DNA from 2 places in the Marinobacter sp. B-12 genome. Region 2 is predicted to be linked to the other one. Evidence: predicted binding sites of a transcription regulator. Region 2 holds the regulator's gene; the other holds the start of a gene.
What was found. Region 2 encodes FliA, which starts transcription of late flagellar genes. Its sites were predicted from a motif close to CTAAAGTTTNNNNNNNNNNNGCCGNTAA; they were not measured.

Region 1: flgM (flagellar biosynthesis anti-sigma factor FlgM) is a predicted target of FliA. The motif match lies at 3,593-3,620, and genes of this name have one in related genera.

The regions. Positions count from the first base shown of each region.
Region 1 covers NZ_JBSXOB010000052.1:67,605-73,356, forward strand. The annotation lists gene AC13D2_RS09720 (MFS transporter) at 1-788, opposite strand, end outside; gene AC13D2_RS09725 (CheR family methyltransferase) at 798-1,625, opposite strand; gene AC13D2_RS09730 (chemotaxis protein CheV) at 1,665-2,597, opposite strand; gene flgA (flagellar basal body P-ring formation chaperone FlgA) at 2,795-3,499, shown strand; gene flgM (flagellar biosynthesis anti-sigma factor FlgM) at 3,679-4,005, shown strand; gene AC13D2_RS09745 (flagella synthesis protein FlgN) at 4,013-4,483, shown strand; gene AC13D2_RS09750 (cyclic di-GMP-binding domain-containing protein, MshE-related) at 4,522-5,259, opposite strand; gene AC13D2_RS09755 (peptidylprolyl isomerase) at 5,502-5,752, shown strand, end outside.
Region 2 covers NZ_JBSXOB010000057.1:275,935-281,686, forward strand. The annotation lists gene flhA (flagellar biosynthesis protein FlhA) at 1-1,121, shown strand, start outside; gene flhF (flagellar biosynthesis GTPase FlhF) at 1,181-2,476, shown strand; gene AC13D2_RS12870 (MinD/ParA family protein) at 2,523-3,335, shown strand; gene AC13D2_RS12875 (RNA polymerase sigma factor FliA) at 3,366-4,097, shown strand; gene cheY (chemotaxis response regulator CheY) at 4,273-4,656, shown strand; gene AC13D2_RS12885 (protein phosphatase CheZ) at 4,677-5,465, shown strand; gene AC13D2_RS12890 (chemotaxis protein CheA) at 5,483-5,752, shown strand, end outside.

The DNA.
Region 1 (5,752 bases), on a different contig from region 2:
ATCAGCGACGGCAGATACATAGCCATGATGTGAATCTGAATCACCCACTTGGCATCTTCAAGCGGGTGATTGGCCACTTCCGTCATACTCAGCGGTGTTGCCGTCATGATAAAACTCATGAGGGCATAACCGATGGCGGCGGCGCTGATCGCCGCCCATATGACCGGTTGCCTCAGGATGTCGGCCATCGGGCGACCGCCCTCCCCCAAGGCTTCCCGCACACGCTCCCCGCTAGCGCGGTACCCGCAAACCAGTACAACCATGGCAAGCACCTGCACGACACTTAGTGCAAGCCAGCCGCCCATGAAAGGGTATTCGGCTTGACCTCCACCACCTAAAAGCGCAATTTCCGGCCCCAGCCACGCCGCTACAAGACCGCCGAGAAGCACCCTGGCTGCTGCAGAACCGGCCATCTCGGGCGCCACCGACTCCATGGCGGCAAAGCGATACTGGTGAACCACCGCCAGCCCGGTTCCGCCCACAACCGCCGCAGCACACAAGAACGGGAAACTTTCACTCCAGGCTGACAGCGTGCCTAACAATCCGGACACCGTACCCGCCAGCGCGCCAAGCAACATAACCGGCTTGCGCCCCAGGCGCTCCATCATCCACGTAGCAGGCTTAATAGCCAGGACCGTTCCAACAACCACAAGGCCTACGGGCAGGGTTGCCCACTCGGGCGATGGCGCCAGAAGACGTCCGTGAATGCTTCCAATAAAAACGATGAACGGCGCTGTACACATGGCAAGCGCCTGGGCGGCGACCAGTATCCATACATTGATCGGCATTGGGTGGGCCTATTTTTTGCGGTAGATGATCCCCGGGTGGCACTGCACCATTTCGTAAAGGTGAGGCAACCCGTTCAGCGATTCCGATGCTCCCAGTATCAGGTAGCCACCGGGATTGAGAGTGGCGTGGATACGGGTCAGGATGTCCTTCTTAAGCTCTGCCGAGAAGTATATCAATACGTTCCGGCACATAACGATATCAAACTTCCCGAGCATGTAGCGTTCGAGCAGGTTCAGTTCCCTGAACTCAACCATGTTCTTGATCTGCGGTCGGATTTGCCAGCTACCGTTCATGGCGGGAGTGAAAAACTGCTTTTGACGCTCGGGCGACAGTCCCCGGCCAATGGCAATCATCTCGTACTCGCCACGGCGTGCAACCTCAAGAACGCTTTTGGAGATGTCGGTGGCGGTGATCTTCACATCCCGCAGCCTACCCGGCCGCTGGCGACGAAACTCTTCAATAATCATCGCTACCGAATAGGGCTCCTGGCCTGTCGAACAGGCGGCCGACCAGATACGAAGTGACTGCGCTGATTTTCTGTCGCCGAACTCCGGCAGCAGCTTTTCCTGCAGGATGCGGAACGGGTGATTGTCCCGAAACCAGAGGGTTTCATTCGTCGTCATCGCGTCGATCACGACTTCCTTCAAACTGCTGCGGCCGGTCCGCTTCACGCGCTCAAGCAGATCACCCAGGGTACTCAACTTGTTCTCTTCCATGATCCGCCGTAACCGGCTTTTCACCAGGTACTGCTTGTTGTCCCCGAGCAAAATTCCACACGCGTCCTGCAGGAATGTCTTAAAGGCCTCGTATTCCTGTGGGGTTATCTCAGCTTTCATTGGATCTCAGTATCGAGTGGGTCGGAAGTGACACCGGCGTCACTGCTCGCGATCGACAATTTCCATGACTCTTTCAGCCAACTCGTCGGGGCTGAATTTTGCCATGAAATCGTCAGCGCCTACCTTCTGCACCATTGCCTTGTTGAACACGCCACTCAGGGACGTGTGCAGCATGATGAATACGTCCTTGATTGCAGGCTCATTTTTGCACTTGGTGACCAAAGTGTACCCGTCCATTTCCGGCATTTCGACATCGGATATGATCAGACACAGGTGGTCGGCGGCCTGGGAGCCATTGGCCGTCAACTCTTTCAAGTAGTCATAGGCCTGCTTGCCGTCATTTTTGGTCACCACCTCCATGCCGATGGCGGTGAGGCATCGCTCTATCTGGCGTCGAGCAACGGCAGAGTCGTCCACAACGAGCACCGGCAGATGGCCGGGCGCCCGCTCTGAACTGCGACTGCGAACGTCTTCGGTGACGTCCTCCTCAAACGGCGAAACTTCGGAGAGTATCTTTTCGACATCGATGATTTCAACGAGCTTATCGTCAATATGCGTTACCGCTGTCAGGTACACATCCTTACCCGCCCCCTTTGGCGGCGGCAGGATATTCTCCCAGTTCATATTGACGATGCGGTCTACACCGGCCACCAGGAAACCCTGGGTTTTGCGATTGTACTCGGTAATGATCACGAAGCTGGTGGCTATTTCTTCCTTGGGAATACCGGGGAGCCGGATCGACATCCCAAGGTCAATGATGGGAATGGTTTCGCCACGAATATGGGCGACGCCCCGAACCATGGGGCGACTATTCGGCAATGATGACAGCTTCGGGCACTGGAGCACTTCCTTGACCTTGAAGACGTTAATGCCGTATGTCTGCCGGCCGCGCAAACGAAATAACAGAAGCTCCAGGCGATTCTGCCCCACCAGCTGGGTGCGCTGATTTACACTGTCCAATACCCCTGCCATCGTTTCATCTCCCGCTTGTTCCAACATACTGACGGCACGCATCTTGCTGCGTTTTCAATGAAAGCCACTCGGCACCTGGAAACTGCCGGATAATTGACTTTCTGGGTAGGCTTAACGGCCGAATCCGGAAATCATTAGGACATTCCCGAACACGGGACTCTGCCCGGTTAATGACAGCATAGGACAAACTGCCTCGTATGCGCATCACCAATTTCATCATCGCACTGCTAATCACTGCAATGGCCGGCCCTGCACTTGCTTCCATGACGACGGCCGAACAAATTCACAGTGGCGCGGAACAGTTTCTGGCGGCATTTTCGGACGCTCAGGGAAACGAAGGCTTTACGGTCTCCTATGATACTGGCCAACTCGACCCCCGCCTTTCGCTCGCTACCTGTGAGACTCCGCTGAGCGTGTCCTTCAGCGGCGATCCCTGGAAGAGCACCCAGCCTTCACTGTTGGTATCCTGCAAGGGTGACCGTCCCTGGCGCATGTTTCTGCCAGTGTCGATCACTATAACCGGTGAAGCCATGGTCGCCGCCCGCCCGCTGGGCCGGGGCGAAAGGCTTACAAAAGCGGCCATACAGTCAGATTCCGTCGTCGTGAATTCGATTCGACGGGGGGCCATTACCAACATCGAACAACTTGTTGGCATGGAAATGCGCCGAGGCATTAACGCTGGAACGGTGTTTACGCCAGATTTGGTGCTCACTCCCGCAGCGATCGAACGGGGAGACCATGTTATCATTAGCGCCCGTAGCGGGAATTTTTCGGTAAACTCGCGGGGTAAGGCGCTGGCCAGTGGCGGCATTGGTGACCAGGTTTTGGTTGAAAACCTCTCGTCCTCCCGCACCGTGCGTGCCCGTGTGACCGCTCCCGGCCACGTTGAAATTCCCATGTAGCCCCGTTCCCGGCATGGATTCACCGGGAACGGCAAACCATTGCCGGCTTTTCGGAAAGATGACAAGAGAGTCATTCAATTCTTGCAAAAATTGCTAAAGAAACGTCAAGCCATGCCGATATACAGGTATGAAATTTGTGGAGCCGCCCAACGCGGCCGATCACCTAAGCAGGTAACGTTATGTCAGTTGACTTTAATGGAATAGGCCCAGGCCAGGTCAACACCCAGAAAACCACGGCCGATAAATCTTCAGGTGCCCAGAGCACTCAGCCCTCAACGACTGAGCAGGCCAAGTCCCAGGCGCAAAGTGCCCGCGGTGAAAACGTCAACTTGAGCAGCCAGGCAAAAAACCTGAAACAGCTCGAACAGAAACTCGGTAATTATCCGGAAATGGACGATGCCCGTATTGAGCAGATTCGCTCTGCCCTGGAAAGCGGCTCCTACAAGATTGATGCAGAGAAATTGGCCCAGAAAATGCTTGAGATGGATGAAAGCATATTCGGGTGAATAAATCATGGCCGCAATTGATGAATTGAAAGACCTCCTGTCCCAGGACATCCGTCAACTCGAATCCCTGGCGGACGTCCTGCAGCAGGAAAAAGCCTGCCTTTCCACATCTGATATCCGTAAACTCGAAACCCTGACTGGCGAGAAAAACACTCTGCTGGGCCAGATTCGTGATCGGGCCAAACTCAAAATCCGCCTACTGGTGTCGATGGGCTTTCGACCTGAAAACGGAGCCCCCTCACGGTTTATTCTTAGCGCCGGCCTGTCAGATGTTTACGACTTGTGGCAGGACGCCGATGAACGTCTTAAGACCTGTCACCAGCTGAATAGCAATAACGGGCGGGTTGTCAGTCACCTGCAGAAGCGCCTTTCACGTCTGACTGATATATTCCGCGGCGTTGCCGGGCACCAGACCCTCTACGGCGCTCAGGGCGAGCAAAAGGCCGTATCACACCGCACCGTTCTGGCGAGCGCCTGACCCGGGGCTCCGTAGAAATCGGAGCCCAACGCATCCCATCAGCGCGTATAGATCGTCATCTGGGAATCCGGATGGAAGCGGATATTGTCGAGGGCGATGTTCCCCATGGAAGGCCCCTGGCTGCCGCTGACTCGTATATTGTCCATACGAATCTGCTCGATCCTTTCCGGGAAAGCCAGGGTGAGTCCGCCATCGTCACGGACCGCGTAACGAGGAACATCATCCCGATAATGCACACCGGATATCGTCAAATTGGAATCCAGGAAGTTCAGCACCGGCACGAAAATGTTCGCTGTCAGCTTGAGGCCTTCGATGACATCCGGATCAACCTCTCCTGCCCCGTCATGACTTCCAGCCATGGCGGACACATTGGCGATACGATCCAGCAACGATTGATCACCTTGCCCGGCCACACCGGCCAGCTCGTCGTCATTAAGCGGCGACAAACCGGAACGCTCGTATAGTTGGCCGGCGTCGGTGACGTCACGTGAATCATTCGTGGTGCTGCCGGCGGCAAAACTGACCAGTGGCTGAAATGGCAACACCGCCATGGTGACCAGGGCTGCCGCGTTGCGGTAACGGGATTGGTGCCTGAGTACACGATGGAGCTCACGCTCGGTAATCCAGCCGGATTGTATAAACACCTCACCGAGCCGTTGACCGGTCTCATGCTGTAGGTGCAAGCCCTCTTCCAACTGAATTTCGGAAAGGTATCCCCGGTTTATCAGCAACCGACCGAGACGGGATTTTTCTTCGAAGCCCTGACGGATTTTCAAGGTATGCCTCCAATAGCTTTACAGTGATTGCCGTACAACCTGGCTCGGTCAGAGAGCATCAATGACACTGATGCGACAGAAGATTAGCTGATAGTCATGAACTCCGCAGGGAATATGCCCGACTTGACAAGTATTATCTGCTAACATCCTGCAACAGACTGGATTCATGGGGACAGTATCGCAGCAAATATTCCCATAGCTAACGACTATTCCCTGATACTAACAACGTGAGCCATTATAGAATGACAAATTCCGTAAAACCGTTTCGATATGTGATGAAAATCGCTCTATCTGTAACCTTCATGCTGGGTGTTGCGAATTGCCTGGCGGCTGATGGACAACAAAACGAGCTGCCACAGGTGATTATTGAAACCAGTGAAGGTGCCATTGAGGTGACCCTGCGCCCGGACATCGCTCCCGAAACCGTTGAGAATTTCATCACCTACGCTAAAAATGGATTCTACGAGGGAACGCTGTTCCATCGGGTCATTCC
Region 2 (5,752 bases):
ACTTGCCGCCTGGCGGTGAGGGTGGTGAACAGAGTGCCCAGCTGCCGCCGCCGGGAGAAACCCGGGAACTGGGCTGGGACGACGTGGCCACCGTGGATATCGTCGGCCTGGAGGTAGGCTATCGCCTGATTCCCCTGGTGGATAAATCCCAGGGTGGTCAGCTGCTTAGCCGTATCAAAGGGGTTCGCAAAAAGCTTTCACAGGACCTCGGCTTCCTGATGCCTTCGGTCCATATCCGCGACAACCTCGACCTGATGCCCAACGTTTATCGCATCACCCTGATGGGCGTCACCATTGCTGAGGCCGAAATCCATCCGGACCGTGAACTGGCTATTGATCCGGGTCAGGTATTCGGCAAGATCGAGGGGATAGAGGGCAAAGATCCGGCCTTTGGCCTGGACGCCAGCTGGATCGAGCCTGACAAGAAAGACCAGGCACAGACCCTTGGTTATACCGTCGTGGACGCCAGTACCGTGGTGGCGACACATCTCAACCAGATCCTTCAGAGACACGCCCACGAACTGCTTGGCCATGAGGAAGCCCAGAAATGGCAGGACCAGCTCGAAAAAGTGTCACCAAAGCTGGCGGAAGAACTGGTACCCACCACCATTTCCATCAGCCTGCTGCTGAAGGTGCTACAGAACCTGCTGAAAGAGGAAGTGCCGATCCGTGACATGCGCTCTATTGCGGAGGCCATTGTGAACGTCCATCCGAAGAGCCAGGACCCGAAACTGCTGACCACGGTTGCTCGCCAGTCACTGCGCCGGATGATTGTCCAGAGTATCTGTGGCAACGACGCGGAGATCCCGGTGATTACTCTGGATCCGGACTTGGAACAGTTATTGCTAAAGTCTATGCAGCAGAGTCAACAATCCGGCGGTCAGGAAGACATCGGGCTGGTGCTGGAGCCAAATATGGTTGAGAAGCTCCAGCGTTCGCTCCAGGACAGCGTCCAGCGCCAGGAGATGCTGGGCAAGCCGGCGATCCTCCTGGTTTCCGGGCCCTTGCGCCCGGTACTGGCGAAGTTTGCCAGCTACGGAGTCGAGCGCCTGCATGTACTGTCGTATCAGGAAATTCCGGATAACAAACAGATCACTATTGTCGCATCCGTCGGTCAGTAAAGGCCGCGGCTGGAAAGGCGGAAGGCGCTGGGAAGCGTTGACCCGAAGGAGGCATCATTATGAAAGTAAAGCGGTTTTTTGCCCAAAGCATGGCAGAGGCACTGCGTCAGGTGCGGGATCAGATGGGGCCCGATGCCGTGATCCTTTCCAATCGTCGTGTTGATGGCGGCGTCGAAATTGTGACAGCGCTCGATTACGACGAAAACATGGCGCGTCAGCGTCTCGGAGATGCCGCACGGGAAGCCACGAATGGCTCACGGCTAGCCGAGTTGCAGGCGGAACAGCATCGCCGCCTGGAGGACGAACTCGGCCGCTCCCGCGATCGCATTCGTGAAGTGCGTGAAAAGCGTGCGGCGTTTGGTAGCGCGAGTGTGGGTGGTGAGTTTGGCGACGCTGGTCTTTCTGAGGAAACACTCGCCAACGACGATACTGTGGTTGAAGAGCCGTCGACCGCACGTGCTGCCTATTCCGGCGAGCTTGCGCAAATGCGCGCGGAAATCAGTTCTCTTCGTGACCTGGTCAGTGCCCGCAACGGCGGTGAACCCGAACAAACAGCGGTGAACGCAGTACAGCAGAGGTTGTCTGAAAAGTTGCAGGAATTCGGTCTCGGACTGGAACTTGCCAATTCTCTGTCCCGGCGTCACCGGGCAGGCCGGCTTGAAGACGGTTGGAAACAGTCTCTGAAAATGCTGGCCGCCGGTGTAAAGACGACGCGCACCGAGTGGTCGGAAGAAGGTGGTGTCTATGCCCTGGTGGGACCAACCGGGTCCGGCAAGACGACGACCATCGGCAAGTTGGCAGCACACTACGTTCTGCGCCACGGTCCCGACTCTCTGGCACTGGTCACAACCGATCGCTATCGGGTTGCGGCACACGAGCAATTATTCGTGTTCGGGCGCATACTGAACGTTCCGGTTCGGGTTGTGGACGAAACCCATTCCCTGGATGACATACTGGACGAGCTGTCGGACCGGCATTTGGTGCTGATTGACACTGCTGGGCTGACCAGCACCGACAAGGGCTACGAGGAACAACTCATGGAGTTGGCTCGCAGTCATCATCGGATTCGAACCCACCTGGTGGTTTCGGCAACCAGTCAGCCGCGCATCATGAAATCCGTCTGGCATTGCTATAAGATGGCAAATCTTACGGGTTGTGTGATGACCAAAATCGATGAAGCATTGACCCTGGGTGAATCGCTGGGATTCGTCATGGAAACGGGATTGCCGGTGGCGTATTACACCGACGGGCAGAAAATCCCGGAAGACCTGCACCACGCTGAGTCCATCCCGCTGGTGCGTTTAGCCGTGGAGAGGCTGAAGAAACTCCAGCAGCAACAGGCAGTCGCTGTTTAATAACAACACAGCCTGCGGTTAAACGCGGCAAGAGATCAGAGTCAGTATGAGCAAACCACATCCGGTACAGGTTATTGCCGTTTCCGGCGGGAAAGGGGGCGTTGGCAAGAGCAACGTATCAGTAAACCTTGGCATCGCCCTCGCGCAAATGGGGCGTCGGGTGGTACTGCTAGACGCTGATCTTGGTCTTGCCAACATCGACGTGCTTCTGGGTATTACCGCCAACCGCAACATACAGGATGTGATAGCCGGGGATTGTGACTTGCGGGATGTGCTGGTCAATGGACCCGGTGGCATTAAAATCGTGCCTGCCTCCTCGGGGACTCAGCGTATGACTCAGCTTTCCACGCTGGAGCATGCTGGCCTGATCAACGCTTTCAGTGAACTGGGTGACCAGATCGATGTGCTGATTGTTGATACCGCTGCGGGTATTTCCGAATCGGTGGTAAGTTTCCTCCGAGCCTCACAGGAACTATTGCTGGTCGTCTGTGATGAACCTACGTCTATTACCGACGCCTACGCTCTTATAAAGCTCATGAACCGGGATTACGGCACCAACCGCTTTCGTATACTGGCCAACCAGGTCAGGAATGAGCAGGAAGGTCGCCACCTGTTTGAAAAACTGACCCGGGTTACCGAGCGCTTTCTTGATGTGGCGCTACAATATGTGGGTATCGTCCCGTATGATGAGGCCGTAAAAAAGGCAGTACAGCGGCAGCGTGCCGTGTTGGACGCCTACCCACGGGCAAAAGCATCGTTGGCGATCAAGAGCCTTGCGGAGAAAGTGGATAGCTGGCCGCTGCCATCGTCGCCCCGGGGGCATCTGGAGTTCTTTGTGGAGCGGCTCGTCGAAGTCTGATTTTGATCCTGTCACTGAATAGCCGGATACATGACATTGGCGAAAGAACTTGGAATCTACAACCGGACGGGTACACGCGGACCTTCCCAGCTCGTTGAGGAGCAGGCCCCGCTGGTCAAAAAAATAGCGCTTCACCTCATGGCGCGGCTGCCGGCATCTGTCCAACTGGATGATCTTATGCAGGCAGGCATGATCGGCTTGTTGGAAGCTGCACAGCGATACAGTTCCGACAAGGGGGCTACATTTGAGACTTACGCCGGCATCCGGATCCGCGGAGCCATGGTGGATGAAATTCGCAAGGGTGACTGGGTCCCCCGATCCGTCCACAGGAATTCCCGCCGCATTGCCAAAGCCATCAAGGCTGTCGAGGATCGCCTGGGCCGGGAGGCCCAAGACTCGGAAGTAGCCGAAGAGCTCGGGCTGGACCTCGACGAATACTATTCCTCTCTGAGCGATGCCAACAGTGGTCGACTTTTTAGTCTGGATGAGCTCAATGAATCCGGCGAGCTGCCGATAGAAGAAACAGAGGGCAGCGATAACCCACTGGACGGCCTGGCGTCTGACAACTTCCGCAAGAACCTGGCCACTGCGATTAGTGATCTGCCCGAGCGAGAAAAGCTGGTGCTCAGCCTTTATTACCAGGAAGAGCTGAATCTGAAGGAAATCGGTGCCGTGCTGGGTGTTAGTGAAAGTCGGGTCAGCCAGATTCATAGCCAGGCCGCGCTCCGTCTGCGGGGACGTCTCTCTGGTTGGCGGCACTGAACAGGCCGTCGCCCCGTTGAACGGCGTTACCAGGCATTCTTTACTGTAGCCTTTTGGTAACCGGCGCTTTACAACCGGCCCAAAGGCCACACAATAAGCGGTTAAACTACCTGGCCTGCTAGACTGTGAGCCGGGAGCCAAAACGAATTCCGGGCGTTTTTAACTGGAGGTCCCATTGGACAAGAATATGAAAATCCTGATTGTGGATGACTTCTCCACAATGCGACGGATCATTAAGAACCTGCTTCGTGATCTTGGTTTTACCAATACTGACGAAGCGGACGATGGCAATACCGCACTGCCGATGCTCAAGAGCGGAAAGTACGATTTTCTGGTAACCGATTGGAATATGCCAGGGATGTCCGGGCTCGATCTGCTGAAGGAAGTCCGTGCCGACGATAACCTGAAGACCCTGCCTGTGCTTATGGTGACCGCCGAGGCGAAGCGGGACCAGATCGTCGCCGCTGCGCAGGCCGGCGTGAACGGCTATGTGGTTAAGCCCTTCACGGCAGCCGTACTCAAGGAGAAGATTGAGAAGATCTTCGAACGCATCCAGTAATCAGAAGTCGGACGGCTCCCATGAGCAATAGCAATAAAGACCCACAGGGGCTTGACCCTGAGGTTACGGAGAAGCTCCGCAGCCAGGCGGCCGAGTTGGTCGAACAGGTCAACGCTGGGGAATACGGCCGCGCGATGACCCTGATCAATGAGCTGAGCGAGGTGAGGGACCAGAGCCTGTATCGGGAAGTAGGGCGATTGACTCGCAGCCTCCATGAGGCGATCCGCAACTTCCAGATTGACCCCCGTAATGCTGAACAGTCCGAAGCCCTTTCGAAGATGACCGATGCGTCGGATCGTCTGGAGTACGTGGTTCAGATGACCGGTAAGGCGGCCAACCGGACCATGGACCTGGTTGAGGAGGCTATGCCCAAGGCCAGTGCCCTCCGCGACGAGGCCGCGGAGCTGAGGGACCAGTGGCAGAAATTGCGCCGCCGTGAGATGGCGCCGGCTGAATTTCGTGAGCTCTATGCCCGTATCGACACGTTTTTCGTGACGCTGAATACCGATGCCGGGGCGATGTACGACAATCTGTCGGAAATTCTCCTGGCCCAGGATTTCCAGGACCTCACTGGGCAGGTGATCCAAAAGGTCACCACTCTGGTTAAAGAGGTGGAAGAGCATCTGTTGAGCCTGGTAGTGATGGCGAGCCATGTGGACCAGATGACCGGCACCGTGCACGAGCTGGAAGAACGGGAAAAGATATCGGCGGAACAGGGTGTTGGTCCACAGATCAAGGCCGAAGAACGCGAAGACGTAGTATCGGGACAGGACGATGTTGATGATCTTCTGTCCAGTCTCGGTTTCTGAGTAAGAGAGGGTAACGCATGGCGCTTGATGCCGATGAAGAGATCCTGCAGGACTTCCTTGTTGAGGCAGGCGAGATACTCGAAAAGCTGTCGGAGCAACTGGTCGACCTGGAACAAAACCCGGACGACAGCGATCTGCTCAACGCCATCTTTCGTGGTTTCCACACCGTAAAGGGCGGCGCTGGGTTTCTGCAACTCGATGCCCTGGTGAATTGCTGCCACTCCGCGGAAAATGTCTTTGATATCCTGCGCAACCACAAGCGCAAGGTGGATTCCGAATTGATGGAC